DNA from 3 places in the Peribacillus sp. FSL P2-0133 genome. Region 3 is predicted to be linked to each of the others. Evidence: riboswitches for the same ligand, from Rfam matches in the RefSeq annotation. Region 3 holds a riboswitch; each other region holds the start of a gene.
The links. Region 3 has a riboswitch for thiamine pyrophosphate ahead of tenA (thiaminase II). Riboswitches for the same ligand answer to the same signal wherever they lie in the genome.
Positions count from the first base shown of each region.

Region 1 (4,290 bases), 1.7 Mb from region 3:
GAGATGGAGTATTTATATTATATAATGATAGTGACAAAAGGAGGATGTATAGATGGCATATAATTCGGCAGCAGAACTTTGTGAAGGGTTTGGGTATCCGCCCGTTCACGTTAAATTGACGATAGAGATCGTCGATAAGAGATTGGGACCTGTAACGGCGGAAGCAGAGATTGCCATCAAGCCTGTTAAGTCAAAGGAATATCTAGAAGTATTGGTGGAAGAATTGGAATCGGAGCATATCTTTGCTGATGAAAATGGCAGTATCTATGGCAGCTTCGGCATCGATCAAAGCATCCAGATATATGATGAAGTCCTGACTACAATTCCGTTCGAAGAGTTAATAGGAAAGGAAAATTGGAAAGAGACAATTGAGGAATCAATCACTGTGGATAAGCTAAAGGAACAACTGGGGAAATCCCTCAATGATTATCAATTCAGTGATTTGAGCGGGAAATATAAATTCAGGAAAAGATGTACGATAACGGAAATTCAATTCATAGAATAAACCAAAACTGGAGAAGGCGAAATGCTTTCTCTTTTTTCGATGCTATCATAATCAAATGTTTATAGTGACACAATCCGTAAGGTTTTTTAAACATACACAATGACAAGGAGAGATCAGTAAGGCTTTTTATAGTTTCAACATACATTTTTTTATGGTTTTACATAGGGTAATATATTGATAAGGACTTTTACAAGAAAACGAAATGTATATTTTAAAAGATAAAAAGGAGAATATATGAAAATTGGTTTGGTACGGCACTTTAAGGTGGCACATGAATTTCCCACTGGGAGACCTGTGACGGCGGATGATATGAAGCAATGGTTTGAGGACTATGATGCAGCGGATATCATTTACGGAACGACTTTATTTGGTGTGGAGGAATGGCAGGAATGTTATAGCAGTGATATGTCGAGAGCTGTCAAGACAGCGGAACATATCTATCCAGGTACGGTTCATCGGATGGAGGAGCTGCGGGAAATACCTTCCCCTCCTCTTAAAGGAAAGGTTAAGCTGCCGTTCATCCTTTGGGCCATCTGGATTCGCTGCTGCTCGGTAATCAACAAGCAGACAAGGGCGGAAATTAAGATCGCAGAGCGAAGAATCAATAAAGTATTGGATGAGGTCTTAGCAAAGGGGGACAGGGATGTTCTGATCGTGAGTCATGCCGCCCTCATGGTATATATAAGGAAAGAGCTGATACGACGTAGGTTCACTGGTCCAAAATTCAGGATTGCCAGTAATGGAAAGCTTTATGTATTTGAAAGATGATAAAGGAGAAAATATTAGGTTTCCCACCAGAAAGGGTAAGTCATTTTTGCTTATTTTAAGAAAGAGGAAGGCATTTTCCGAATAGTTATTCTTTTTTTATTGGTTGTGGTTTATTATTGTAATAGTGTAATTTTTACGAATTCAATAATAGGGAAAGAGGGGTGGACATTTTGCTGAAGGCAGTTTTTTTTGATTTAGATGATACATTACTATGGGATCAGAAAAGTGTAAAAGAGGCTTTTGTGGCCACATGCGAAGTGGCTAAGGAGAAATATGATCTGAATGTCGACGAGTTTGAAGAAGCGGTGCGAAAGGAAGCACGTGAGCTTTATTCTTCTTACGATACATATGCATTCACTCAAATGATCGGAATCAACCCATTTGAGGGATTATGGGGAAATTTTCAGGATGATCATGATGAATTCCGGAAGATGGCCGGGATTGCACCGGCTTATCGGAAAGAAGCGTGGACGAGAGGTTTGAAGGCATTAGGGATCGATGATCCGGAATTTGGGCTTGAACTGGCAGAACGTTTCCCGGCCGAGAGACGCAAAAAGCCATTTATCTATGAAGAATCCTTCCGTGTTCTGGATGAATTAAAAGGGAAGTACAAATTGCTATTGCTTACGAATGGATCTCCTGAACTGCAAAATACCAAACTTGAAATTACGCCTGAACTGGTTCCTTATTTCGACCAAATCGTGATTTCAGGCGCATTTGGACGAGGTAAACCAGATGCCTCCATTTTTGAGCATGCCTTGGAAATCATGGAGCTTGATAAGGATGAAGTATTGATGGTCGGCGATAATTTAATGACCGATATCCTTGGAGCATCACGGGTAGGTATAAAGTCGGTTTGGATAAATCGCCATGATAAGGAACGGAATGAAGTGATTCCAACCTATGAAATCAAGCATTTAGAGGAGCTTTACCCAATCCTTGAGAGCCTGGGGAAATAATTAACGGTCCTCTCCAAATAACAAATTTTGGAGAGGTGTAATGAAAATATTAGGTCTTTCAAATTATTTACAGAATGAAAAGGGTGATATATAGTTACCCTGTAATCAATTAAATTATTCAGACTAGGGGTGTCCAATAAAAGTTGGGCTGAGAGAGAAGCGCTTAAGCTTCTTAACCCTCAGGACCTGATCTGGTTCATACCAGCGTGGGGAAGTTAGAATCTACTAAACAATGACATTTCAATTGGTCATTTCTTTAGTCATACTAACGTTAGCCGGGTCTTAAATATGAGATCTGGCTTTTTCGTGCGAAATGGATTGGATTTTGTCCTTTTTAAATGAACTTAAAAAGGAGAAATGAAATCATGATGAGTAATTCTGTAAATGACATGAACGTTTCAATTATGTCCAGTTTTGCCGGGAGTAAAAAAGTGTATGTTGAGGGATCTAGACCTGATATTAAAGTACCTATGCGTGAAATTAAGTTAAGTCCGACTACAGGGGCATTCGGCGAAGAGGAAAATCCGCCTTTACGAGTTTATGACACAAGCGGTTTTTATACGGATTCAGATTATCCCATTGATATTCGTAAAGGTCTTGCCCCGATTAGACGAAGCTGGGTTGTGGAACGGGAAGATGTTGAAGAGTATGATGGCCGTGAAATAAAGCCCGAAGATAACGGGTATAAAAAAGTTGAGTCACAATCCAACGCCGAAGTTTTTCCGGGATTGAAAAGAAAACCATTGCGTGCAGTGAAAGGCCAAAACGTAACCCAGCTCCATTATGCCCGTAAAGGTATCATTACTCCAGAAATGGAGTTCATTTCGATCAGGGAAAATGTAGCCCCTGAGTTTGTAAGAGAAGAGGTAGCTAGCGGACGGGCTATCATTCCGGCAAATATTAACCATCCTGAAAGTGAGCCAATGATCATCGGACGTAATTTTCATGTGAAAATAAATGCGAATATTGGAAATTCCGCTGTTAGTTCATCGATCGAAGCTGAAGTGGAGAAAATGACTTGGGCTACACGATGGGGTGCAGACAATATAATGGATCTTTCCACTGGAAAGAACATTCACACGACTCGGGAATGGATTATCAGAAATTCACCTGTGCCAGTTGGGACGGTTCCGATATATCAAGCATTGGAAAAAGTGAATGGAGTCGCGGAGGATTTAAATTGGGAAGTTTTCCGGGATACATTAATCGAGCAGGCTGAGCAAGGTGTCGATTACTTCACCATACACGCTGGTGTGCTTTTGCGATACATCCCAATGACAGCAAAGCGAGTTACGGGAATCGTTTCCCGAGGGGGCTCCATCATGGCACAATGGTGCTTGGCCCACCACCAAGAAAGTTTTCTCTATACTCACTTTGAAGAGATTTGTGAAATCATGAAGGCGTATGATGTCTCTTTCTCATTAGGTGACGGCCTCCGTCCGGGATCCATTGCAGATGCAAACGATGAGGCACAATTTGCTGAATTGGAAACACTTGGGGAACTGACGAAGATTGCTTGGAAGCACGATGTTCAAGTCATGGTGGAGGGACCTGGTCACGTACCGATGCATTTAATTAAAGAAAATATGGATAAGCAGCTGGAAGTCTGTCAAGAAGCACCATTCTATACCCTGGGACCATTGACAACGGATATAGCTCCTGGATACGATCATATCACTTCTGCGATTGGTGCTGCCATGATCGGATGGTTTGGAACTGCCATGCTTTGTTATGTGACACCGAAAGAGCATTTGGGACTTCCGAATAAAGAGGATGTTCGGGTAGGGGTCATAACTTATAAAATTGCGGCCCACGCAGCTGACCTTGCTAAAGGTCATCCGCATGCAAGAAAACGGGATGATGCCCTTTCGAAAGCTAGATTCGAATTTCGTTGGAGAGATCAATTCAATCTTTCCCTCGATCCTGAAAGGGCGGTCGAATATCATGATGAAACTCTACCGGCTGAAGGTGCCAAAACAGCTCATTTCTGTTCAATGTGCGGCCCGAAATTCTGCAGTATGAGAATCTCTCAGGACATCCGTGATCTGGCGAAGGAAA
Region 1 is NZ_CP150254.1:834,924-839,213, forward strand. It holds gene MKY17_RS04035 (hypothetical protein) at 53-505, shown strand; gene MKY17_RS04040 (histidine phosphatase family protein) at 740-1,273, shown strand; gene MKY17_RS04045 (HAD family hydrolase) at 1,444-2,232, shown strand; TPP riboswitch at 2,348-2,462, shown strand; gene thiC (phosphomethylpyrimidine synthase ThiC) at 2,598-4,290, shown strand, end outside.
Region 1: another riboswitch for thiamine pyrophosphate. It lies ahead of thiC (phosphomethylpyrimidine synthase ThiC); the one in region 3 lies ahead of tenA (thiaminase II).

Region 2 (4,290 bases), 1.8 Mb from region 3:
TCGCTCCGACCTTATCTTTATTGATCGGGGTATTCGTCTATCATGAAAGTTTTACTAAAGCACATCTTTTAGCCTTTTTGTTCATATGGTCAGCCTTGGCTGTTTATACATTATCCATAACGAAATGGGGTCAGGCAAGTGCCCGCAGGTTCAAAGGCAAAGGGAATATTGGTGCGTGAATAACAAAAAATGCTTGGGAGATTTCTCCCCAAGCATTTTTTTTATGCTGGTATTTAATGAAACGGCTATACGGCATAGGGGAAATGCCAGGGTCATGAAAGGTAAATATTCGAACCTATTTCAGAAACAATACAATTGGAAAGGCTGACAGGACTGTGATCAGGCTTTGCACGGGGGATATTTAGTTGGAATTTATTATAGAAGGAACTATCCAGGAAAATGATATGATCTGTCAGGAATGCTGATATGGTGGCGAACGGCTTTCTATTGCTATTTAATTCAGTGATGATTCCCTGTGCACTGGTAATCCCGATCCCGTGGCCATAAAAGAGGTTATTTCCTAATAATATGGCATTTTCACCTTGCCATTCAGGAGTTGCCTCGTCGTGTTCAGGGTTTTTGAAGTAAACGCAATCACCTGGTGAATAATCCCTTCCTTGATGAATGATGAGAGCCATATTTTGTGGAGGGTGCCAGTCATATAAAACTAGGTTTGAAAAAAGGTTGTCGAAATTCCTCGGGCCGATTAAATCCAAAATGGCCTTTAAAAAAGTGACGACTATTGCTGTCCCGCATTCGAAAGCATAAAGCCTTCCATTTATGAAAATGTCAACGATTGCAGCATGAGGGAGAATCCCTGGCTGAAGGGTAAAGGTGCCATCCTTTGAAAGGCGCCAATATTGTTTATTGGATTCCGATTCCTCAAGTGTGGAAAATTCTACATTACTTTTATCCAACGCAATAGCTGCCGCAATGACTCGATTCCTCAGTTGAATCTCGAAATTAAACTCTCCAAAGTTCCGATATTCAAAAACGTTAGAATCCTCCGCCAGCAATTGGACAATTTCAAGCGATTTAGCAGATGCTATTCCTGGTTGGATTTGACTGACATCTAACCATTTGTGATTAATCTTTATCATGATCATATCCACCTTTTGCTTATGAAATTAACGGTTTAAAAACCGGTAAACAAAAATGTCTACATGTAATGCTCATTATATGAATGCAAGCTTTGAATTGACTATTTGGAACGTGTCAGCCACCGTTGCAGCCGAGAATGATTGGAATGAAAAGAGGCAGAATTTTATTGCTTTCATTCCAAAAGATGTTTTGCTAGATATCCTAGAGTGCAAGGAATACCTTTCCAATTAGCGAGAAGAAGCAAATTAGTATTCCTTTTTCCCCATGAATTGATATAATGAGAGAGAAAAGTTCATATGTGCGAGAAATGTAGGGGGGCCAGTATGCTGGCTGAGATTGCATCCTTTAGATGCTGACTCTTTGAACCTGATCTGGATGATGCCAGCGGAGGGAACATATTATTACTGATTTTCTGTTTTGTATGTTAACGTCCGAATTCATCTTCGGGCGTTTTTTGCTTTTTTATCCAGTATTTGAATAAACCCTGGAGCCCCATTATGGTTCCGGCATATGGAACTTATATGATGTGTAGGAGGATAATGACTTGAATAAATTCTTGCCACTGTTAACTTCGTTGTTCCTTTTGGCTGGATGCGGTGCAGGCGGAACTAATGAAAAAGAAGAAGCATCTAAAAATGAAGGAAATGAAAAATTAAAAAAAGTATCGGTCGTGCTCGATTGGACACCGAATACAAACCATACAGGATTGTATGTAGCCAAGGAAAAAGGTTATTTTAAAGAACAAGGTCTTGATGTGGAAATTATCATGCCAGGTGAAGCCGGAGCTGATAAGCTTGTCGCTTCAGGGAAATCTGAATTTGGCGTGAGTTACCAGGAGGGCATAACGCAGGCCCGCGTGCAGGGCGTGCCGATTGTTTCGGTAGCTGCCGTCATTCAGCATAATACCTCGGGATTCGCTTCCCCTGAGGCAAAGAACATTAAAACTCCCAAGGATTTTGAAGGGAAAACGTATGGCGGCTGGGGGTCTCCGGTTGAAAAGGCCATCATTGATTCACTCATGAAAAAAGAAAATGCGGATGTAAATAAAGTGGATATAGTCAATACAGGAGACACGGATTTTTTCACTTCGGTTAAAAGGGATATAGATTTTGCCTGGATTTATTATGGATGGACAGGCATTGAGGCTGAATTGCGAAATGAAAAGCTTAATATGGTTTACTTAACCGAATACTCTGATAAGCTTGATTACTATACGCCTGTATTAACTACGAATGAAAAGATGATAAAAGAAGATCCGGAGACTGTTAAAGCATTCGTTCAAGCAGCTTCGAAAGGGTACCAGTTTGCGATCAAGAATCCTGACGATGCAGCGGACATATTAATTAAGTCTGCACCGGATCTTGATGCAAAACTAGTGAAGAAAAGCCAGGAGTGGCTTGCAGACAAGTATCAGGATGATGCTCCGCGATGGGGTGAACAAAAGCTTGAAATTTGGAAGAATTACAGTGATTGGATGACTGAAAATAAGCTTCTTGAAGGTGATTTCGATCCTGAAAAGGCATTTACCAATGAATTTTTACCAAAATAGGAGGAAATACAATGGCCAACTCATTAATTAGTATACAGATTATTCCTAAAGGGGAAAATGTCATCCCTATGGTCGATGAAGCAATCAAGATCATTGAAGAATCAGGTGTCAAGTATGAGGTTCACCCGCTAGAAACGACAATGGAGGGTGAGCTTTCCGAACTTTTTGCCGTGATAGAAAAAATGAATGTAAGAATGATTGAAATAGGATCGCCGAATGTCATTTCCCAAGTGAAAATATTATATCAGCCAAGCGGGATTACGATGGATACGTTAACGGAGAAATATCGCGCATGATCGGAAGGGGAATTTGGAAGAAGGGGGCTCCCTTCTTTCTTTTATTATTGTTGCTGATAGTATGGGAGTCAGTGACAGTCTTATTGAAAGTCGAAGAATGGCTGCTTCCCGCTCCATCGGCCATTTTCATTGAAGGAATTGAGTCGTCCCGCAATCTTTACGGACACCTTATATCCACAACCGAGCTTGCGTTGTCGGGTTTTTTTATTGGAAGCTGCATCGGCTTATTGATCGCGGCAATTTTACACCTATTTCCCGGTGTGAAGGACGCGGTTTATCCTCTGCTCATACTATCACAAAATATACCCATCATTGTTTTGGCGCCGCTCTTGGTGATCTGGTTTGGCTTTGGCATGCTGCCTAAGTTAATAGTGATTTCGCTTGTATGTTTTTTTCCGGTGGCGGTTGCATCATTGGAAGGTTTTCGCCAGACACCATACGAACTTAAGCATTATTTCAAGATGATGGGAGCGGGAAAAAATCAGTTATTTTGGAAGCTGGAACTTCCTCACTCGATTCCGTTCATTTTCTCCGGCCTGAAAATTTCAGCCACCTATAGTGTAATGGGTGCGGTTATTTCGGAATGGCTTGGAGCAAAATCGGGGATTGGTGTTTATATGACTCTCGCTTCCTCTGCGTTCAGGACAGATCGGGTGTTTGTTGCCATTTTCATCATCATGGGAATGAGCCTGATCTTTTTTGGAATCATCACCATCCTGGAGAAATACTTAGTTTCTTGGAAGAGAAAGGAGGGCGAAAAGGATGAAGCTGGAAATTAAAGACGTCTCCTATTCTTTCGATGATAAACAGAATATATTGGAGAAGATGAATTTCCATGTGGATGAAGGAGAATTTGTCACGATCCTTGGGCCATCAGGCAGCGGTAAAAGTACATTGTTCCACTTGATCGGCGGCATTTTGAAGCCGGATCATGGCATCATTTCACTGGATGGTAAAAAGATAAATGGCTTAAAGGGCCATATCAGCTATATGCCTCAGCAGCCTTCCCTTTTACCTTGGAGGACGGTATTGGAAAATGTTTTGCTTGGAAGTGAACTTGCTGGGGTCAGAGATAAAGAAAAGGCAAAAGCCCTTTTGATGAAAGCTGGATTAGAAGAGTACGAGAAAGCATATCCGCATGAATTATCTGGTGGCATGAAGCAAAGGGCCGCATTCATCCGGAGTATCTTAAGTCCACAGGACTTGATGTGCTTGGACGAACCCTTTTCTGCCTTGGATGAACTGACAAGATTGCAAATGCAAAAATGGCTGTTGTCGGTTTGGGAAGAAAATCGGAGGTCGGTGCTTTTTGTTACGCATAGCATAGATGAAGCGGTTTTCCTT
Region 2 is NZ_CP150254.1:4,294,972-4,299,261, reverse strand. It holds gene rarD (EamA family transporter RarD) at 1-179, shown strand, start outside; gene MKY17_RS20665 (protein-glutamine gamma-glutamyltransferase) at 273-1,100, opposite strand; TPP riboswitch at 1,403-1,511, shown strand; gene MKY17_RS20660 (ABC transporter substrate-binding protein) at 1,646-2,650, shown strand; gene MKY17_RS20655 (thiamine-binding protein) at 2,662-2,946, shown strand; gene MKY17_RS20650 (ABC transporter permease) at 2,943-3,725, shown strand; gene MKY17_RS20645 (ABC transporter ATP-binding protein) at 3,709-4,290, shown strand, end outside.
Region 2: another riboswitch for thiamine pyrophosphate. It lies ahead of MKY17_RS20660 (ABC transporter substrate-binding protein); the one in region 3 lies ahead of tenA (thiaminase II).

Region 3 (4,290 bases):
AAATGTATTATATGAACACCCGGATATTTCTAGTGCTCAGGTTATTGCGGTTCCAGATTCCCGTCTTCAGGAAAAAGCATGTGCATGTATCAGCATGAAAACGGGCAAGAGCCCGATCACGATGGATTCCATGCAGGAATTTCTCTCGGAAAAGGGTTTGGCCAAACAATATTGGCCTGAATTTCTTGAAATAATGGATGATTTTCCTCGTACGGCAAGCGGGAAAATCCAGAAATTCCGGCTCCGGGAAATGATAAATGAAAAGATAATCGACAATATATAAGCAGTTTAAATAAATCCATATTGACTAAATGGTGAAAGCGGAGGGAAATATGATGAATAAAAGAATGGCATTTATTACCGGTGCTGGAAGCGGAATTGGCAGAGAGATTGCAAAAAAATTGGCTTCTCGCAATTTTAACATCATAGTGGCTGATATAAATCATAAAAATGCTGAGGAAACGGTTTCTTTAATCGAAAAGTCGGGTTTTGAAGCTAGAGCGGTCCATTGTGATGTAACGAAATTAGAAAGTGTTAAAAAAGCCGTTGAAGAATCAGTGAACCATTATCATAGAATAGATATATTGGTTAATAATGCAGGCTGGGATAAGGTGGAACCTTTTTTAAAAAGTGATCCTAGCACTTGGAAAAGGATTATCGATATTAATTTACTTGGGCAGATCCATACTTGCAAGGAAATTTTACCTCTCATGATTGAAAATGGTTACGGAAAGGTAGTGAATATTGCATCCGATGCAGCTAGAGTAGGATCAAGTGGAGAGGCAGTTTATTCGGCTGCTAAGGGAGGGGTGATTGCCTTCACAAAAACGATAGCAAGAGAAATGGCACGTCACAAACTCAACATCAATTGTATTGCGCCAGGTCCTGCTGATACGCCCCTATTTCAAGAAATAGGCTCTTATAATGAAGGTATAGCAGGCGCCTTGGAAAAAGCGATTCCATTTCGTCGGCTAGCTCAACCAGAGGACATTGCCAATGCCGTTGCCTATTTCGTTTCGGAAGATGCCGGGTATATTACGGGGCAAACTCTTTCCGTAAATGGTGGATTAACAATGGTTTAATCAATCAAGTTAGGTGGTTATGCAAGATTGAAAGGCTAGTAAACCTAAAGCATTAGGTTGAAAACTTTTTCTAATACGTTTGACAATTGGATTTATCGTGTTAATATAAAGGCAAATGAAAATTAAATATACAATTTGTACCACTAGGGGTGCTTTATAGGTAAAAGTTGATTTTACCGCAGAAGCTGAGATTAAAGTATGACTTTAAGACCCTTAGAACCTGATCTGGTTTATACCAGCGTAGGGAAGTGGGGTCTGGAACAATACGTTTCTGTATTTTTTCAAGTACAACCACTTTCTTTACGTTTAAGAAAGTGGTTTTTTGTTTGCAAAAAATGGGGTGATAAAGGTTTTTTTCTGTAAGATTCATTGAAAAATACAATTTGGAGGTAATGGACATGAAGTTTTCAGAGGAAATTCGTCGGGAAGTTGATCATATTTGGGAAGCTAGTTTTAATCACCCGTTTGTTGCAGGAATAGGAGATGGCACATTACCATTGGAGTGTTTTCGTTTTTATGTCATGCAAGATGCCTATTATTTATCTCATTTTGCCAGGGTTCAAGCTTTAGGGGCAGTAAAAGCTACAGATTTACATACAACAAGCAGGCTTGCCGGCCATGCACAAGGAACATATGAAGCGGAGTTGAGGCTTCATGAGAATTTTTCTGAGAGATTAGGCATCACAAAAGAAGAAAGGGAAAAGTTCAAACCTGCCCCGACTGCTTATGCTTATACTTCCCATATGTATCGTGCAGCTTATTCGGGACATTTAGGGGATGTTATTGCAGCTATCTTGCCGTGTTACTGGCTGTATTATGAAATAGGTGAAAAGCTGCAAGGGTGCGTACCCGAAGAGCCGATTTATCAAGAATGGATAGCGGCTTACGGAGGAGAGTGGTTCCGCACTTTGGTGGAAGAACAAATTGCGAGGCTTGATGAGATTGCTGAAAAAGTAACAGACGAAGATAAGGAGAGAATGAAAGAGCATTTTATCCTTAGCAGCCAATATGAATACTCATTTTGGGAAATGGCTTATCGTTTAGAGACATGGCCTGTGCATCAGGAAACACTAGAAGTATAAAGGAGAATGAAATAATGAAAAAAGGATTGAAATTAACTGATATATTAGTCACGATCGTGATTGCGGTAGCATTTGGAATCGTTTATATCCTTTGGGGTTCGATTTACTATTCCGTTAAACCATTAGGATTACATCTGGATCAACTTATTTATGGAATGTGGTTTATAGCTGGTCCCGTCGCCTTTTTAATTTTACGGAAACCGGGTGTGGCACTTTTGGCGGAGATTGCTGCAGCTTCCGGGGAATTCTTTCTAGGTTCTCCTTGGGGGCTGACCGTACTGTTATATGGGGTGGTCCAAGGTTTGTTCGCGGAGCTGGTGTTCATGGCGTTCAAATATAAAAAATTCAATATGTCGGTGGCTGTTTTAGCTGCGATAGCTTCCTGCCTTGCATCAGTAATAATGGATTTTGCATACGGGGAAATAGGTGCGCTTTCTACTTGGAATCTTTTGTTGTTCATGATAGCGAGGTTTGTGGGTTCCATATTCTTTGCAGGTGTGACTGCCTATTATCTAGTCAAGGTTCTGGAAGCAACAGGAGTAACCAATCTTGTTCGTCCGGTTACAAGTAAAGATTATGCAGAACTGGATCAAAAGTAGAGGTTGAGGGCCATGGAACCAATCGTTTCAGTTGAGAAGTTAAGAATGAAATTTCCCGGTGATGAATCTTTGATATTCAAGGATCTATCCTTATCGTTTGATAAAGGAGAAAAAGTGTTATTGTTGGGACCATCAGGGTGTGGTAAATCCACACTTCTGCAAGTGTTAAGCGGATTGATTCCGAATTCCATCGAAGTACCGATGAAAGCGGATAAATTGAAATGCCCTTCTTCATGGGGATATGTTTTTCAAGACCCTGATAGTCAGTTTTGCATGCCATTTGCCGATGAGGAAATTGCCTTCGTACTTGAGAATCTTTCCATCCCTAGAGAAGAAATGAGAGAGAAGATCCAAAATCATTTCCGTAAAGTAGGATTGAACCTAGGCCATACAAGTATAGAAACATTATCAGGCGGGATGAAACAGCGTCTGGCAATCGCTTCAGTATTGGCCCTTGAACCAGAAGTAATATTTTTAGATGAACCGACCGCCATGCTTGATCCGGAAGGAACAAAAGAAATCTGGGACTTATTGAAGGAAGTCGGACGAGACAAAACGGTTATTATCGTCGAGCATAAAATTGACCATGTTTTAGAATTCATCGAACGAATCGTGCTTTTAAACGATGAAGGTCAAATCATGGCTGATGGTCCAAGAGACACCATTCTTTCACAATATAAAAATGAAATGAAAGAACATGGAATTTGGTTCCCTGGTGTTTGGGATGAATATGTAAATGAGTATGCACCAATTCGTGAACACAAATTTACAGATGGTTCACTCCTTATGCATGTGCAAGGATTTAGCGGTTTTCGGAATAAAGAGGAAAAAATCAAGGTTGAAGAGCTGAAGGTTCATTCAGGGGAATGGATTGTAATCAGGGGAGAAAATGGCGCGGGGAAGAGTACTCTTTTGCATGCACTGATGCAGTTCATAAAAACGAATGGTAAGTATGAATTAATGGGGACCCCCATTAAAAGGGTGAAAAACCCAACGGATCATATGACGTTTGTCTTTCAAAATCCCGAGTTTCAGTTCGTTGCAAATACTGTATATGAAGAGATTGCCTATTCATTGCGAATTGACAAAAGGCCGCAACAAGAAATAGATGAGAGAGTCCAATCATTGCTTAAAGTGTTCCGCCTTGAGGCGCATCGGGATAAACATCCGTTTCAATTATCAATGGGTCAAAAGCGTCGCTTAAGCGTAGCTGCTTCAATCGTAATAGACAAAAAAATCATTCTACTTGATGAGCCAACCTTTGGCCAAGATTCGAAAAATACCTTTGCATTACTGGAATGGTTTGAGGAATATCGAAGGCGCGGAATAACAGTGATCATGGTAACTCATGATGATCATATTTCAAAGAACTTTGCAACAAGGATCTGGACGGTTAAGGACGGAAACGTAATAAGTGATGAAAACATTGCGCAATCAGGATTATTGGAGACCAAAGTTAAAAGGAGTGTCATGTAGATGAATGTTTCAAATGCAGAAACATGGCTCCATAGAATTAATCCAAGCCTT
Region 3 is NZ_CP150254.1:2,485,758-2,490,047, forward strand. It holds gene MKY17_RS11905 (AMP-binding protein) at 1-283, shown strand, start outside; gene MKY17_RS11910 (SDR family NAD(P)-dependent oxidoreductase) at 336-1,082, shown strand; TPP riboswitch at 1,218-1,346, shown strand; gene tenA (thiaminase II) at 1,481-2,164, shown strand; gene MKY17_RS11920 (ECF transporter S component) at 2,179-2,763, shown strand; gene MKY17_RS11925 (ABC transporter ATP-binding protein) at 2,776-4,239, shown strand; gene MKY17_RS11930 (energy-coupling factor transporter transmembrane component T) at 4,240-4,290, shown strand, end outside.